Regions from separate parts of the Spartinivicinus ruber genome, predicted to be linked through region 2. Evidence: predicted binding sites of a transcription regulator. Region 2 holds the regulator's gene; the other holds the start of a gene.
The links. The regulator PhoB, encoded in region 2, activates phosphate uptake and scavenging genes when phosphate is short. The targets are predictions, from matches to a motif close to TGTCATANNNNTGTCANA.
Positions count from the first base shown of each region.

Region 1: G4Y78_RS16460 (sigma-54 dependent transcriptional regulator) is a predicted target of PhoB. The motif match lies at 4,075-4,092, and genes of this name have one in related genera.

Region 1 is NZ_CP048878.1:3,592,209-3,599,431, forward strand. It holds gene G4Y78_RS16450 (sigma-54-dependent transcriptional regulator) at 1-996, opposite strand, end outside; gene G4Y78_RS16455 (sensor histidine kinase) at 1,038-2,357, opposite strand; gene G4Y78_RS16460 (sigma-54 dependent transcriptional regulator) at 2,482-3,951, opposite strand; gene G4Y78_RS16465 (hypothetical protein) at 4,277-4,588, opposite strand; gene fliS (flagellar export chaperone FliS) at 4,700-5,107, opposite strand; gene fliD (flagellar filament capping protein FliD) at 5,130-7,127, opposite strand.
Region 2 is NZ_CP048878.1:5,932,704-5,939,926, forward strand. It holds gene G4Y78_RS26710 (helicase) at 22-405, opposite strand; gene G4Y78_RS26715 (HU family DNA-binding protein) at 548-829, opposite strand; gene G4Y78_RS26720 (rubredoxin) at 1,300-1,467, opposite strand; gene G4Y78_RS26725 (chorismate--pyruvate lyase family protein) at 1,643-2,248, shown strand; gene ubiA (4-hydroxybenzoate octaprenyltransferase) at 2,277-3,152, shown strand; gene phoB (phosphate regulon transcriptional regulator PhoB) at 3,328-4,017, shown strand; gene phoR (phosphate regulon sensor histidine kinase PhoR) at 4,020-5,345, shown strand; gene G4Y78_RS26745 (response regulator) at 5,387-6,325, opposite strand; gene G4Y78_RS26750 (EAL domain-containing protein) at 6,504-7,223, opposite strand, start outside.

The DNA of each region.
Region 1 (7,223 bases), 2.3 Mb from region 2:
ATCCAAGCGTACTGGCACCCGCCGCATTTTTTGGCAATGCTGGCTGAATAGTCGTTCTGCAATAGGTACAATATCTAAAGGTCGCTCTCGCAGAGGCAACAACTGCAGTGGAAATACACAAAGCCGGTAGTATAAATCTTCACGAAACTTGCCTGCTTTTACCTGTTCAAGCATATCCCGGTTAGTGGTAGCCAATACTCTCACATCCAACGGAATTGTTTTTCGCCCCCCTACCCGCTCAACTTCTCTTTCTTGTAATACCCGTAATAATTTGGCTTGTAGCCCTAAAGCCATTTCTGAAATTTCATCTAATAATAAGGTTCCGTCATTTGCCTGCTCAAACTTACCTGGCATACTTTGATAAGCACCGGTAAAAGCCCCTTTTTCATGACCAAATAAAGTGGCTTCCAACATATTTTCTGGAATAGCAGCACAGTTAATGGCAATAAACGGCTTATTAGCCCTAGCCGACTGTTGATGAATATAACGAGCTAATACTTCTTTACCTGAGCCACTTTCACCTGAAATCAACACCGTTGACTCTGATGCCGCCACCCGTTTTGCTAAAGCCAACAGTTGCCGGCTAGTTTCTGCTTCAGCTATTGGGCTATCCGCTTCTTTAACATTAAAACAACCCGTGATCACCCTTGCCACAATATCCAATAATGCTTCAGGTGCAAAGGGTTTAACCAAGTAATCAATCGCTCCCATTTTCATTGCCTGCACCGCTTGATTGATGCTGCCATAAGCAGTTGCCAACAACACCGGAATTTGCGGGTAATTCTGCTTAATATACAACAGTAGATCATGCCCGTTCATTTCAGGCATATTAACATCGGTCACCACCATATCCACCAGTTGCTGACCCAGTTGCTGAATAGCTTCTTTGCCATGGGCTGCTGCACGGCACTGGTAGCCCGCCAAAGTCAAGGTATCGCAAATGGCTTCTTGTAAGGCTAAATCATCTTCTACAACTAATACCGTGTATTGACTCATGCTATTTACTACCTCCATTATCACCTTTGCCAATATTCTTCTTATACATTGACTATTTTTTCCGGCAAATCGGGTGTTACGAGTGATGGGTTAGTCAACGGAATACTGATTTGTGCACAAGTGCCTTGCCCTGGAATTGAGTGCAGCTGAAAGTCGCCTTGATGGGCTCTTACTACTGCTTGTACAACGGCTAAGCCTAATCCAGTCCCCTGCGATTTATTGGTAAAAAAAGGCTCTTTTGCCTGCTTTATTTGTGCTGGCGTCATACCTGGCCCATTATCTTTAATGGCAATAATTAAATAACTGCCAGCAACTCTGGCTGTAACCCACAAATAAATTGGCTGCTGGGTTGCTGCTTCCACTGCATTAGTCATTAAATTCAGGCAAGCACCCACCAGAGCATCTTGATTACATTGCAAAATCGCCTGATGATAATCTTGTGTTTGCCTGGCTATTTTTTTAAGCGGCTTTTTATTAGTTAAACAATGCCATTCAATAGTTGCTCGTTGAAAAACAGCGACACCATCCACCGCATGTTGCAAGTTTTGAAACAATTCAGCCACCGACAGCTGATTCGTCATGGGCAGTTCACCTCGGGCAAATACCAACATATCTCTCACTTGCCGATCCAAATGACTGAGTCTGGCCATTAATTTTTCAGCAAACTTGGTTTGTTGAGCCACAGGTAATGAACCTTTCATTAAATGCCCCGCATAGAGCATAGCAGCGGATAATGGGGTGCGAATTTGGTGGGCTAACGATGCCACCATTTTACCTAGTGCCGATAAACGTTGATGATGGCTTAAGGCTTGCTGCAAGCGTCGTGTTTCAGTCAAATCATTGAGCAAAATAATCTGTCCTGGCTCTGACGCTAAGGAGCGGGTCGCAATACTTACTCGACGCCCGTCTTTTAATGAAATTTCATGGCCATCATCATCACGAGGAGCAAAACATCGAATGATCAAATTACGCCACACTTCTCCCAGTAATGGTTCACCTAATAAATCAACTGCCGCCTGATTACATTCCACCACAATCCCTTGGGCATCAATCACAACGACTCCTGCCGGTAAAATATGTAACAAGCTTTTCAATCGCTGAGATAAACGCGCTTTTTCAGTGATTTCCTGTTGATACTGAATTTTAGTGGCTGATAATTGATGGGCCAAACAAGCCACTTTATTGGCAAGGATTTGGTTATCCAAGGTAAATGTTGAACAGTCCGAGGCTAAATAGCCATCGGTTACCTCTTCATTAGCTATCAGTTGCGTCAACTCATCTGTGGTTAACTCATCTGGCAACAGGGCTTGGCTAGTATTAGGCTGCGGCTCAGCCGTGAGCGTTTTTATATAATTCGACATCGGTAAGCTCCCTGAAGACACTCTGTGGTGCCAATTCATTGGACTTACCCTGTCTTAGCAATATCAATGCCCAATTATTTTTATCAATGAGATCAGTAAGTTAGGTAATTAATGTGAACTGGAGTCAATTCCCTGACATGGACTCACGGCGCTGTAAGCCGTATTTGCGCATCTTTTCTACCAGGGTAGTACGACGAATATGCAACCGCTCTGCAGCACGTGCCACTACTCCATTGCTATCATCCAGCGCTTGCTTAATTAAGTTTTTTTCCAGGTTGGTGAGGTAGTCTTTTAAATCCAAACCATTGACGGGAAGTAAAGCAGGCGTATCCAACCCCACTAACCCGACTTTTTCCATTTGCGGCGGAAACATATCTACCACATCTTTATTATTTTCGTCATGCTCATCAATATGCCGATATTTCTTGGGTAACTCCTGCACTCCAATTACCCCATAAGGATGCATGATCGCTAGTCGCTCAACTAAATTGGCCAGCTCGCGGACATTGCCATGCCACTCATGACGGCACAACGACATTATGGCTGCTGAGTTAAACCGGATTGAGCCCCGCTTTTCATTTTCCATCCGGGCAATTAACTCATTCAACAACAGTGGTATATCTTCCACTCGCTCACGCAGGGGCGGCATATCGATGGGAAACACATTTAACCGATAATATAAGTCTTCACGAAAACCACCGTCATGAATCATCTCTTCAAGGTTTTTATGGGTAGCCGCAATAATGCGTACATCGGTGGTAATGGTTTTATTACCGCCTACCCGCTCAAAATACCTCTCTTGTAACACCCGCAGAATTTTCACTTGCATATGCAACGGCATATCACCAATTTCATCCAGAAATAGCGTCCCCCCCTGCGCTAGTTCAAACCGGCCGATACGGGTAGAAATGGCGCCAGTAAATGCGCCTTTTTCATGACCAAATAATTCACTTTCCAGTAACTCACCAGGAATAGCCCCACAATTCACTGGCACAAATGGTCCATTACGGCGGTGGGAGTTATAATGCAGGTTGCGTGCAACTACTTCTTTGCCAGTACCCGATTCACCCGTTATCAGTACACTGACATCTTTATCAGCCACTTGTGCCATCATTTCCCGCACCTGCTTTACTGTTCGACTGGTGCCCACCAGGCTACGAAACAGCTGTATTTCCCGTTGCTGATTACGGCCATGATGACGGCTAAGCTGATACTGTTCATGAAACACTTGAGAGCGATGGAGGCTATCCAATAATTTGTTGTAGCTAGGAGGAAAGTCAATAGCTGCAATGACTTGTCGTTTCAAGTCAGGATCACAGGCTTCAGAGAGCTGTTGGTCGCCGATCAGTAATACCGCTATTCCACCGTACCATTTCTGCACCTCAGCAATCATCGACTCCAGGGGGCTGCAGCAATCACCCAGTAAAACCCCCGTGATACCTTCCGGGTTGACCTCCTGTTCTTTTAACACCTGAAGCCACTGATTGGAATCCAGCGCAATAAAGTCCTCTCCTAGAAAATCCAGGATGACTTCCATATCGTGCCGACGATTAGCATTATCATCTATTAGCAAGACTTTAATTTCTCGCCACATACCCACTTCCGCTCGACTTTAATTTTATTGCAGAAAACATCAAACTTGCTTGCCACACCCCTTGATCAGCTCACTGCCAGATGACCAAGCAATGTTTACCTCAGTAAAGTCAGTAATGTGAGATTGGTCAAATTTATGACAGGCATTCCCGCTAGAGTGACATGATTCACATTTATAATCGATTTAATGGGTTTGTGCTAGCAACCTTCATCTAATTGACACATAACGAAGATCATTTCTTGACGGCTGCACAGTGAGGACGATGATGGAAAGCAATTAGTTATTTGATAGAGAAAAACAAGGAGGAGAAAGACTAAAGTAGCTGTTAATTTTGTATTTTTTGGTAAGTTGTTACTCCTGCAATACCTTTTTGACATTGCCGCAACTGATTAGCTAGTTGCTGTCTGTGTTGCTCGTACTGGTCAATTGCTAATTGATAGCCATTATGCAATTGGTTAAGAGCAGTGATCACTTCTGCTGGCTGGGGCACCTGAATTGACAGCTGAGACAAAGCCTCACGACATTGCTGATCAAAAGCGATGAACTGTTCCCAGTCTTGTTCATTAACAATTGTATGCAACTGTTCACTCAGTTGGGTCAACTGTGATACAGAAGGTAATGGGTTATTTTTTTTCATCGTAAAATAAAAGCTATCTGGGTTATTGATTGAAAGTTAACCTCAATAAAAAAAACATTAAATATGCTGCACTGGCAATATCCTCTATTACAAAATAGTAATATTGAGCAGTTACTCTACTGGTGTTGGTTGCACCACTTGCTCACGAATACCATCCCAACCAGTTTTTACTTCACGCAATAAACCAATCACTTCCTCCACAACTTCCGGGCTATTCGTCGCATTGGCTTCAAATAAACGAAACTCCATATACTCATAAAGATTAAATAGGTTTTCAGCCACTTCACCGCCCTGCTCTTTATTGATGAAGCTTCTCAACCCACCAATAATTTCAACTGCTTTATTTAAAAAACGATTTTTTTCTTCAATTTCTTTACGCTCAATATGCCCTTTAGCAATGAGCAAACGTTCTAATGCCCCATCAATTAATAATTGAATTAATTTATGTGGGTCAGCATCGACAATACCGGTCTCCCGATTCACTGCCTGATATTGCTTCAGTTGATTATATGCATTCATCGATCACCTCGTTATTTGGTTATTAGTCACTCTTACTACCTGCTACTAATGCATCCAATTGGGATTTAATAAAGTCCTGGGTATTTTTTAGCTTAGCAATTTGAATATCAGCAGCCGTAAATTGCGTTTCCAGCTGTTTTCTGAACGCATCAACCCGCTCATCTAATTTGACTCTTTCTTCGGCAATATCATCCAAACTTTCAGTCAACGAATTCGTTTTAGTGGTAATGGCCCCATCTGAAGCTAAAAAGCTCGTGACTTTATCAATTAACTGATCAGCCACACCGGATATAAAGGTAATAGTGCCCCTATCTCCAGTGGTGGTACCACTGACCTCGAGGCGAATACCTTCAGAATCATCCCCTACTGCCGCCGTTAACACTTTGCCAGAACCGGTAGCGGCTTTACCATTAATAGTGCCTTCCACGTTAACGCCCGCTGTACCGGTTCCGACCACCAATCCCAACTGAGCAGCAGTGTTGGTATCAACTTGTGTAATTTCGACAGTAGAAGAGGTGCCAAAGGCATCGGAAGTAATAACTAGTTGATTAGAGCCATCGACAGAAACTGAAACCGACTTACCCGCATTAATTAAATTATTATCAGCATTAATTTTACTTTGTATTTCCGCTGCTAATTCAGCAGGTGTATAACTACCTGCTGCTAAGGTTAATTCTGCGGTTTCAGTACCATCAATTTTAATTTTAAGAGTATCGTTATTGCCATCAATAGTGGTAGAACCGCCCAAGGCCACCGTACCATTCAAATTTCCCTGGGTGGCAGCAGTAGTAATATTAATAGCATAAGTCCCTTTTTGAGTAGCGTTGGTATTGGATAAAAATTTCACCTGGTTATCGGTGGTACGTCCCTGACTAGCAAATAAACCTACCAAATCATTGGGAGACTCTGCCAACTTCGCTTTAAAAGTTGTGCTATTAAAAATTAACGTCCCACCATCATTGGAACCCGCAGAGGCAGACACCTGGGTACTAATGCCAATATCTGCCAGGCTTCTTACATTGGCACTTTCCAACCCCTCCACCACCCCGCTAAGAATTTCACGGGCCTGAGCTGTAATGCTGCGCAAGGTGGAATCACCAATCAGCACCCCAGCTTCCAAGGTATCTGGGTTAAAGGCTGTCAATTCATTGACCAGGGTTTGGTAAGCGTTGAATTTATCGACAAACTCCTGAACTCGGTCAGCGATAGTATCGTCATCTCGTGCCACTGATAAATTAGCGGCAGCCCCAGCATTGGTACCAGTTAAATTTAATGTAACCCCTTCAATAGCATCAGAAACGGTATTGGAAGAACGGGTAATACTGATGCCATTAATTTTTAAATTGGCATCTTTTGCTTGGACTGTTTCAGTTAAATTATTGGTAGTACCATTAAACACCAATTGAGATAAACCATTGGTATCAGTGTTATTCGCATCATCGTCAGTTACATTAATGGTAATCGCATTCTCAGTTCCACTTTTAGTGGCATTAAATACCAACTGAAAACCCGAGCCAGTATCCAGTACACTGGCCGACACATCGAGCCCCGTTTCTGCATTCACTGCATCACGAATGCCTTCCAAGGTATTATTTGTATTATCGATAGTGATGTTTTTGGTAGTACTACCTACTGTAATACTGAGTGTGCCGGTACCAATAGTATCAGTTTTATTAGTAAATACACTGGAAGCCAGGGAATGAGCTTGAGCTAACTGGGTAACTTCAATGGAAAATTGACCAAGTGGCGCATCAGCAGAGGCTGTCGCTGAAAATGCCGAAGCGGAGGTTGAGGCTTTAACCGCTAACACATCAGCCATGGAATCTAATGAGCGGGAAGCTAGCCGTAAATCGACCAAAGCACTTTGAACTCGCCCAATTTCTGATAGTTGGGTATTAAGCGTGCTTTCCCGGCTGGTTAAACGCTTATCGGCAGGCTCTTTTTCAACTGCCACCAGTTTATCAATCAAGTCACTGGTTAAAACACCCGACCCAATACCAATAGAAGAAATACCTGCCATGGCTGCTACCTGTTAAGCACAAATTGTTTAAGTACAAACTTATTCAGCATAGTTATTTAAGCGGCAATCAGCGGCAAAACTTTACCGCTCTTATCA
Region 2 (7,223 bases):
ATAACTGAAAATTTATGATGTTTAGCTTTTGCCTTTCTTGCCCTTTGGCATCCAATATTTGGTTAGCCCCTGAAACCACATCACTTCTTTGGTATCGCCAATAATTTTCAAGGTTTGCTTTTGGATAGCTTTCATAAAAGCTTCTTGCGCATTAGAGGCAGTAAAGGTGGTAAAGCCCGTGTTGGCATCGGAAAATTCCAAGGTGAAAGCAGGGGCCTGGCACTCTCCCGAATGGCTCTTGATCAAGCCATTGTTAACAATAAAGTGTCTGGCAACCTGTCCATCGCGAGTTTTTATCTGAAAGCTAAGTTGCTTATCTGCTATTTTTTCCTTCAACTTTTGTTCTTTTTTACTGGCTCTTGACATTAAAAAGCCCATCATCCAGAGCAGTAATCTAAATTTCATAGCCGCTCCCATGGTCTGTATTGACTATTAAAGCTAATGACCACTTTTATAAATAGTTTTTCAGTTAATTGTTTATTTTTAGTTATTCTTGGCTAACCTGTTCGCGGCCTATTAAATCTGAACAAACTATTTAACAAGCTACCTAGCTATTACCATTAACAACATCTTTAAATGCCTTTCCAGGCTTAAATGCAACCGTATTGCTGGCTTTAATTTGAATGGTTTCACCAGTTTGGGGGTTTTTCCCTGTTCTGGCCCCGCGATGACGCTGTTCAAAAGTACCAAACCCGATAAGAACAACTTTATCCTGGCGATTGAGAGCATGAGTTATTTCATCAAGAATGGATGTTAATACCTGACCAGCCTGATCTTTGGTTAAATCTGCTTTATCAGCAATTGCAGCAACAAGATCCGGTTTGCGCATATAGTTCCCCCTAAAAAACAATTCGTTCTGGCTTAAGTTTACATTGAAAGACAAAAGTACAATTAGGCCAGACTATTACTTAGTTTAGACATAGCCTAAATGCTTCATCAGATCACAACAATTTGGGATTAGTTCAATGAAGTATCCAGGCTACTGATTATCAGAATTTGCAACTAAATAACAGACTGCAACTGCCTTTTAATATGTCTGCCCAGTCAAAAAAGCAGATTTTTATAGATGCCATTATTATACTTTTTAATGATTTATTTTTTTAGTTATTGCTTATTTACTTTACAACTTATACTACTAACGCTTTAAAATAATTTATCAGTTGATTGCGTTTGGATAAACACACACCTTAGCAAATTTTTTTAGATAAGTCGGCTATTTAGTCGTTTATTTCAACCTGGCGAAATGGAAGTTTTTGATTACATTTAGTTAACAACTACATGCATTAATACAATCCAAGCTCAACCAATTGCAATCATTTCAAAGTCCAACTTGCTTACTCCACAGTCTGGGCATAACCAGTCTTCTGGTACATCTTCCCAACGAGTACCAGGTGCAATGCCTTCTTCTGGCCAGCCTTCGACCTCATCATAAATAAACCCGCAAACCACACATTGCCATTTTTTCATGTCAGGCTCCTCACTTATCTCATCATTCAGGCGACTGAATCAGCTGTACTTCGCTTCAGAGCATCTCTCATAACTGTTTATGAGAGGTATCCTTCTATTCAAAACTTGCAACTGATAGCAAGATATCGCATTCTGCGCGCCAGACAACTAAACAGTATTAAGTAAAAACTTCATTGTGAGCGCATTATCCATTTTTGAAGCTGCCCAGTGGCAACGCCATCTTAACATACCTTCGCCCTGGCAAAACTGGCTAACTTTCACTGGTTCCCTCTCACAACGCTTGCAGGATACCTTTGAATCCCTGTCAGTCAAGTTGATCAGCCAGTGTTGGCAGCCTGCACTACCCTCTGAACAAAAGCTGCTAGGCATCCCAAAACAGCAATCAGCTTTTATCCGTGAGGTAATCCTCTATGCCAACCAACAACCTGTGGTATATGCCCGCACCGTAATACCTGCATTTACCGGCCTGCTTAGCTGTCAGCCGCTGCTTAGCTTGGATACTGAACCATTAGGCAGACTTTTATTCAATCATGCCAGCGCTAAGCGAAACCCAAACTTTACGTTTGCTCACTTTACCCAGCAACAGTTGCAAGTCTTGCCTGCGCCCTTAACAATAACGCCTCCAGCATTAACACCGTCAAGAATTAACCAAGACTGCTGGGCCAGACAATCAGTTTTTATTGTGAATCAACGTCAGCTAGCAGTCAGCGAACTGTTTTTACCCACTATTTTTTCAATGCAGCAATCTGTAAATAAACCCTTACAACACCAGCCAATGTAAAACGAGCTTATTCATAGTGACTAACAGGATGGAACTAACAGACAGCCCTACCAACAAGCTCAATGCCCTACTTAGCATCACCCGCTTAAACCGTCCTATTGGTATTTACCTGCTGCTTTGGCCCACTTTATGGAGCCTCTGGCTTGCGGCAAATGGCTTACCAGACTGGCACTTAATTATTATCTTTTGTTTAGGTGTAACAGTGATGCGTAGTGCTGGATGTGTAATCAATGACATTGCTGACCGAGACTTTGATGGTCATGTTCAGCGCACCCAAAACAGGCCCTTGATTACTGGTGATCTAACGGTTAAAGAAGCACTATGGTGCTTTGTTGTGCTCTGTGTTGTTGCATTTGTATTAGTGCTTTTTACCAATCTGCTAACAATATTACTCAGTTTTGGAGGCTTGGCTTTAGCAGTTTGTTATCCCTTTATGAAGCGCTATACCCATTACCCCCAAATTGTATTGGGGGCAGCTTTTTCCTGGTCGATCCCTATGGCCTATACTGCTCAAACTGGTGAATTAAACCATGCTATCTGGCTGCTGTTTTTGGCTAACCTGGCCTGGACAGTTGCCTATGATACGGCTTACGCCATGGTAGATAGAGACGATGATTTAAAAATAGGCGTCAAATCTACTGCTATTTTATTTGGGAAAGCTGATAAACTTATGATTGGCTTATTACAAATAATTACTCTAGCTTTGTTAGCAGGGGTAGGCTATTTATTTCAGCGTGGTTGGCTGTTCTTTATTGGCATCGGCTTGATGGCTGGATTGTTTATCTATCAGCAGTATTTAATCAAAAATCGTGATCGGTCCCAATGCTTTAAAGCGTTTTTAAATAATCACTGGGCAGGCATGTTTGTCTTTATTGGAATAGTTTGTGATAGTGCTGTTTCTTAGTTTTGCCTTTGTAGGTAATAACTAGGAATACTTCTCACTGTGGTATTGAGCCACAGTCATAAAACTCATGGATTGGTAACACTTTCAGGGCAGAGCCACAGGAATGTCATGCAAATGTAACATTAAGTCTGTGTAATGCTCTGCTGACAACTTGAAAGCGAGAGAAGGCTTGAAAATGGTTGGCAAAAAAATACTCATAGTGGACGATGAGGCCCCCATCCGGGAAATGATTGCAGTTGCTCTCGAAATGGCTGGCTACGAATGTCTGGAAGCAGATAACACCCAAGATGCGCATAGCATAATGATCGACAAGAAGCCCGATCTAATCTTGCTTGATTGGATGCTACCAGGAACCAGTGGAATTGAATTGGCAAGGCGACTCCGTCGCGATGAAATTACTGCCAATATTCCTATCATTATGTTAACCGCTAAAGGTGAAGAAGATAATAAGATTCAAGGGCTGGAAGTAGGGGCTGATGATTACATCACCAAACCATTCTCCCCCAGAGAACTGGTTGCCCGTCTAAAAGCAGTCCTACGACGCTCCGGTGCTCAAGAGCCACAGGAACCCATTCGGGTTGAAGGGCTAGAGCTGGACCCAATTAGCCATCGCGTTAGTATCAATGGCAAACCGACTGAAATGGGCCCTACTGAGTATCGCTTATTGCAGTTCTTTATGACTCATCAAGAGCGAGCGTACACCCGAGGCCAGTTACTGGACCAGGTTTGGGGTGGCAATGTGTATGTTGAAGAGCGTACCGTTGATGTTCATATTCGGCGGCTACGCAAAGCATTAGGCACAGGCCATGACCGTTTTATCCAAACCGTTAGAGGCACTGGTTACAGGTTTTCAACTAAGGCTTAACCGTGAAGGCTAATTGGCAGGGCGAAATTATTCAGCGGCTCGCTATTACTGTTTCAGTCAGCGTATTGTTTGGAGTAGTTATTGGAGAAGTAGCCTGGGTTTTAGCAATCGTTTTAGCTGGATACCTAAGCTGGACGCTATTACAGGTGTTTCGCCTCAGCCATTGGCTCCAGGAGAGTGAACATAATCACCTGGAACCACCTGAAAGTCGCGGCATTTGGGGAGATATCTTCGATGCTATCTACCGACTGCAACGCCGTGACCAAAAAGCCCGAGCCCGCCTCCAGGCAGTAATTGATCGGGTGCAAGAATCCACAGCCGCTTTAAATGACGCAGTCATTATGGTCGACAACCAGGGCAATCTGGAGTGGTGGAATAAAGCAGCAGAAGCCATGCTTGGCTTTAAAAGCCCTATTGACCAGGGCCAGCTCATTACAAACCTGATCAGAGACCCAGCTTTTACTAAATACTTCGATAAAAAAGACTACCAAGAAGCCCTTGAAGTCTCTTCTCCCATCAATGATCAGCTCATCCTACAGTTCAACATTACTCTGTTTGGTCGCAATGACCGCCTGCTACTGGTCAGAGACATCACCCGGTTACATAACCTGGAACAAATGCGCAAAGACTTTGTGGCCAATGTTTCCCATGAGCTAAGAACACCCCTGACAGTAATAAGAGGTTATCTGGAAACATTACTGGATAACGCTAATATTTTGCCTGAGCGCTGGATTCGGGCTTTACAACAAATGCAGCAGCAATCCGATCGGATGGAAAATCTGGTTAGCGATCTACTACTGCTATCAAGACTAGAGACCAGTGACCGGCAAACTGATTTGAAGCCACTGTATTTACATAAAGTCCTGTTCAATATTGTTAATGATGCAAAAGCATTGAGCGGGGATCGCTGTCACCATATTCAGCTGGTTTGCCCAGAAGAAGCGAAGCTGTTCGGGCACGACCGGGAGTTGCATAGCGCCATTTCCAATCTGATTTTTAACAGCGTTAAATACACCCCCGCTGAAGGACAAATTGATGTGCATTGGTGGGAAGATGAGAGTGGTGGACACTTATCAGTAATGGATGACGGAGTTGGGATAGATCCAAAACATATCCCTCGCCTTACCGAACGATTCTATCGAGCAGATCCTAGTCGCTCAATCAATACAGGGGGAACCGGGCTGGGCTTAGCCATCGTGAAGCATGTATTGATACGCCACAATGCCCGGTTAGAAATACAAAGTGAGTTAGGTAAAGGCAGCTGCTTTATCTGCCACTTCCCACCCTCAATGATCGCCAGTGAAAACAGCCCAGAATTGGTGGAATAAAACCTAAAAAGAAGTTCACCGTACCTAAAGCGAAGGGAGTATCACCAGTATTTTTTTCCAGACCCAGTGGCAATAAACTTCGATAAATACTCAAATTTTTGCGGATCTTCATCAACAAACACCACAGAAATCACAATGTTTTCTGCGTTGGCATTCTTTTCTGGTGCTTGCAGGGTATGAATTAGGCAATTTATTCGCGCAATATCTCCCTCAGAATCGTTCTGTTGCAAGTCTATTACGGCTGTATCCAACAACTGTGGAATGCCATGTTGCCGACTAGCAATCACTTTCGCTTCTTTAAGGCTTATATCCTGAATTTCACAAGGAATGGTTTTATCATGCACCCGCAACTGTGCAGGGCCTTTGGTTGGCTTTTTGGCTGCCTGTGGTTTAGCGGCTGCTTTTCCTCCAGTTAAAGCCGCAACTGATCCTGCTTGAGTTGGCGCTTTTTGTGGTGCTGCTTTTGCTCCAGGTTTGGCAGCAGCTGATTTTCCAGATTCACCATCTAACGACTGTGCTCCCAATGCAGAAATAGACCCTTGGGAAACGCTAGCCTCAAGTGCACTTTTAGCAGCTTTCCCTTCTAAGACATTAGATGGAAGGCGCTTGGAAAGCACTTTTATCACTTTTTTTACTAGCTGCTCATTAGAAAAAGGCTTGCCAATATACTCGCTTACCCCAGCCTGAATGGCCTGCACCACATTCTCTTTGTCGCCACGACTGGTCACCATGATAAAAGGGGTTTTATTGTACTGATATTCATTACGCATCCACTGCAATAGCTCCAGGCCACTTAGCTCCGGCATTTCCCAGTCACACAGCACCAAGTCGTATTCACTTTTCTCTAACATGGACATGGCTTTTTTGCCATTAATCGCTTCCTCAAAAATAAAGTGAGGAAAACGATCTTTAACTGCTTTTTTTACCAAGTCCCTGATGAAGGATGCATCATCAACGACTAACAGCTTCACTTTTTTCATTACTACGCCAGCCCCTTCGGGCTATATCCAAAAAGCTTGTCTATTGAGAATATAGACCAAATAGTCAACAGCCACTGACTGAAACTTACAAACACAAGCGGAACAAGCTTAATAAAGCAGAATATATTGCTCATATTTGTTTTCTGCAAAACGTTCATTATCTAACACAATATTCAGGCTAGCCTGACTTAATCAGCGTTCTCTCACTGTGATTTGCCAAAAAATCTCCCATCTCTTTTGGCGGCAATGGCTTACTCAATAAATAACCCTGAATAAAATCACAGTCATGAACATGCAAAAAGTCCCTCTGCTCTCTTGTTTCAACCCCTTCTGCTGTCAAACTGATCCCAAATTGCTTAGTCATAGCCACAATAGCTTTGAAAATAACTTTACTTTCACTGTTTTCAGGAATTTCATCAATAAAGCTTTTATCAACCTTCAAGTTATCAATCGGCAATTTTTTCAAGGCACCCAATGATGAATAGCCCGTACCAAAGTCATCCATTGCGATGCCTACACCTTGGCCTTTAATTGCTTGAAGCATTTCAAAAGAGACATTTCCCGATTGCATAATGCTGGTCTCTGTTAATTCTAGGGATAAGTATTTAGCCTCAAGCCCTGTTTGTCCGAGTTTGTCTGTTACCAGTTGGCTAATATCCACTCTATTAAACTGAATATTGGATACATTGACAGCTACTTTAATTGGTTTAAAACCCGCTATTTGCCATTCTTTTGCTTGCCTACAGGCTTCTTCTAAAACCCACTCCCCAAGAGGTACGATTAAGCCAGTTTCTTCAGCTAATGGAATAAAATGAAAAGGTGGAATTAAACCTTTGGTTGGGTGATCCCAACGAACCAGAGCTTCACAACCAATTAGTTCACCTGTTTTCAGCTCTAA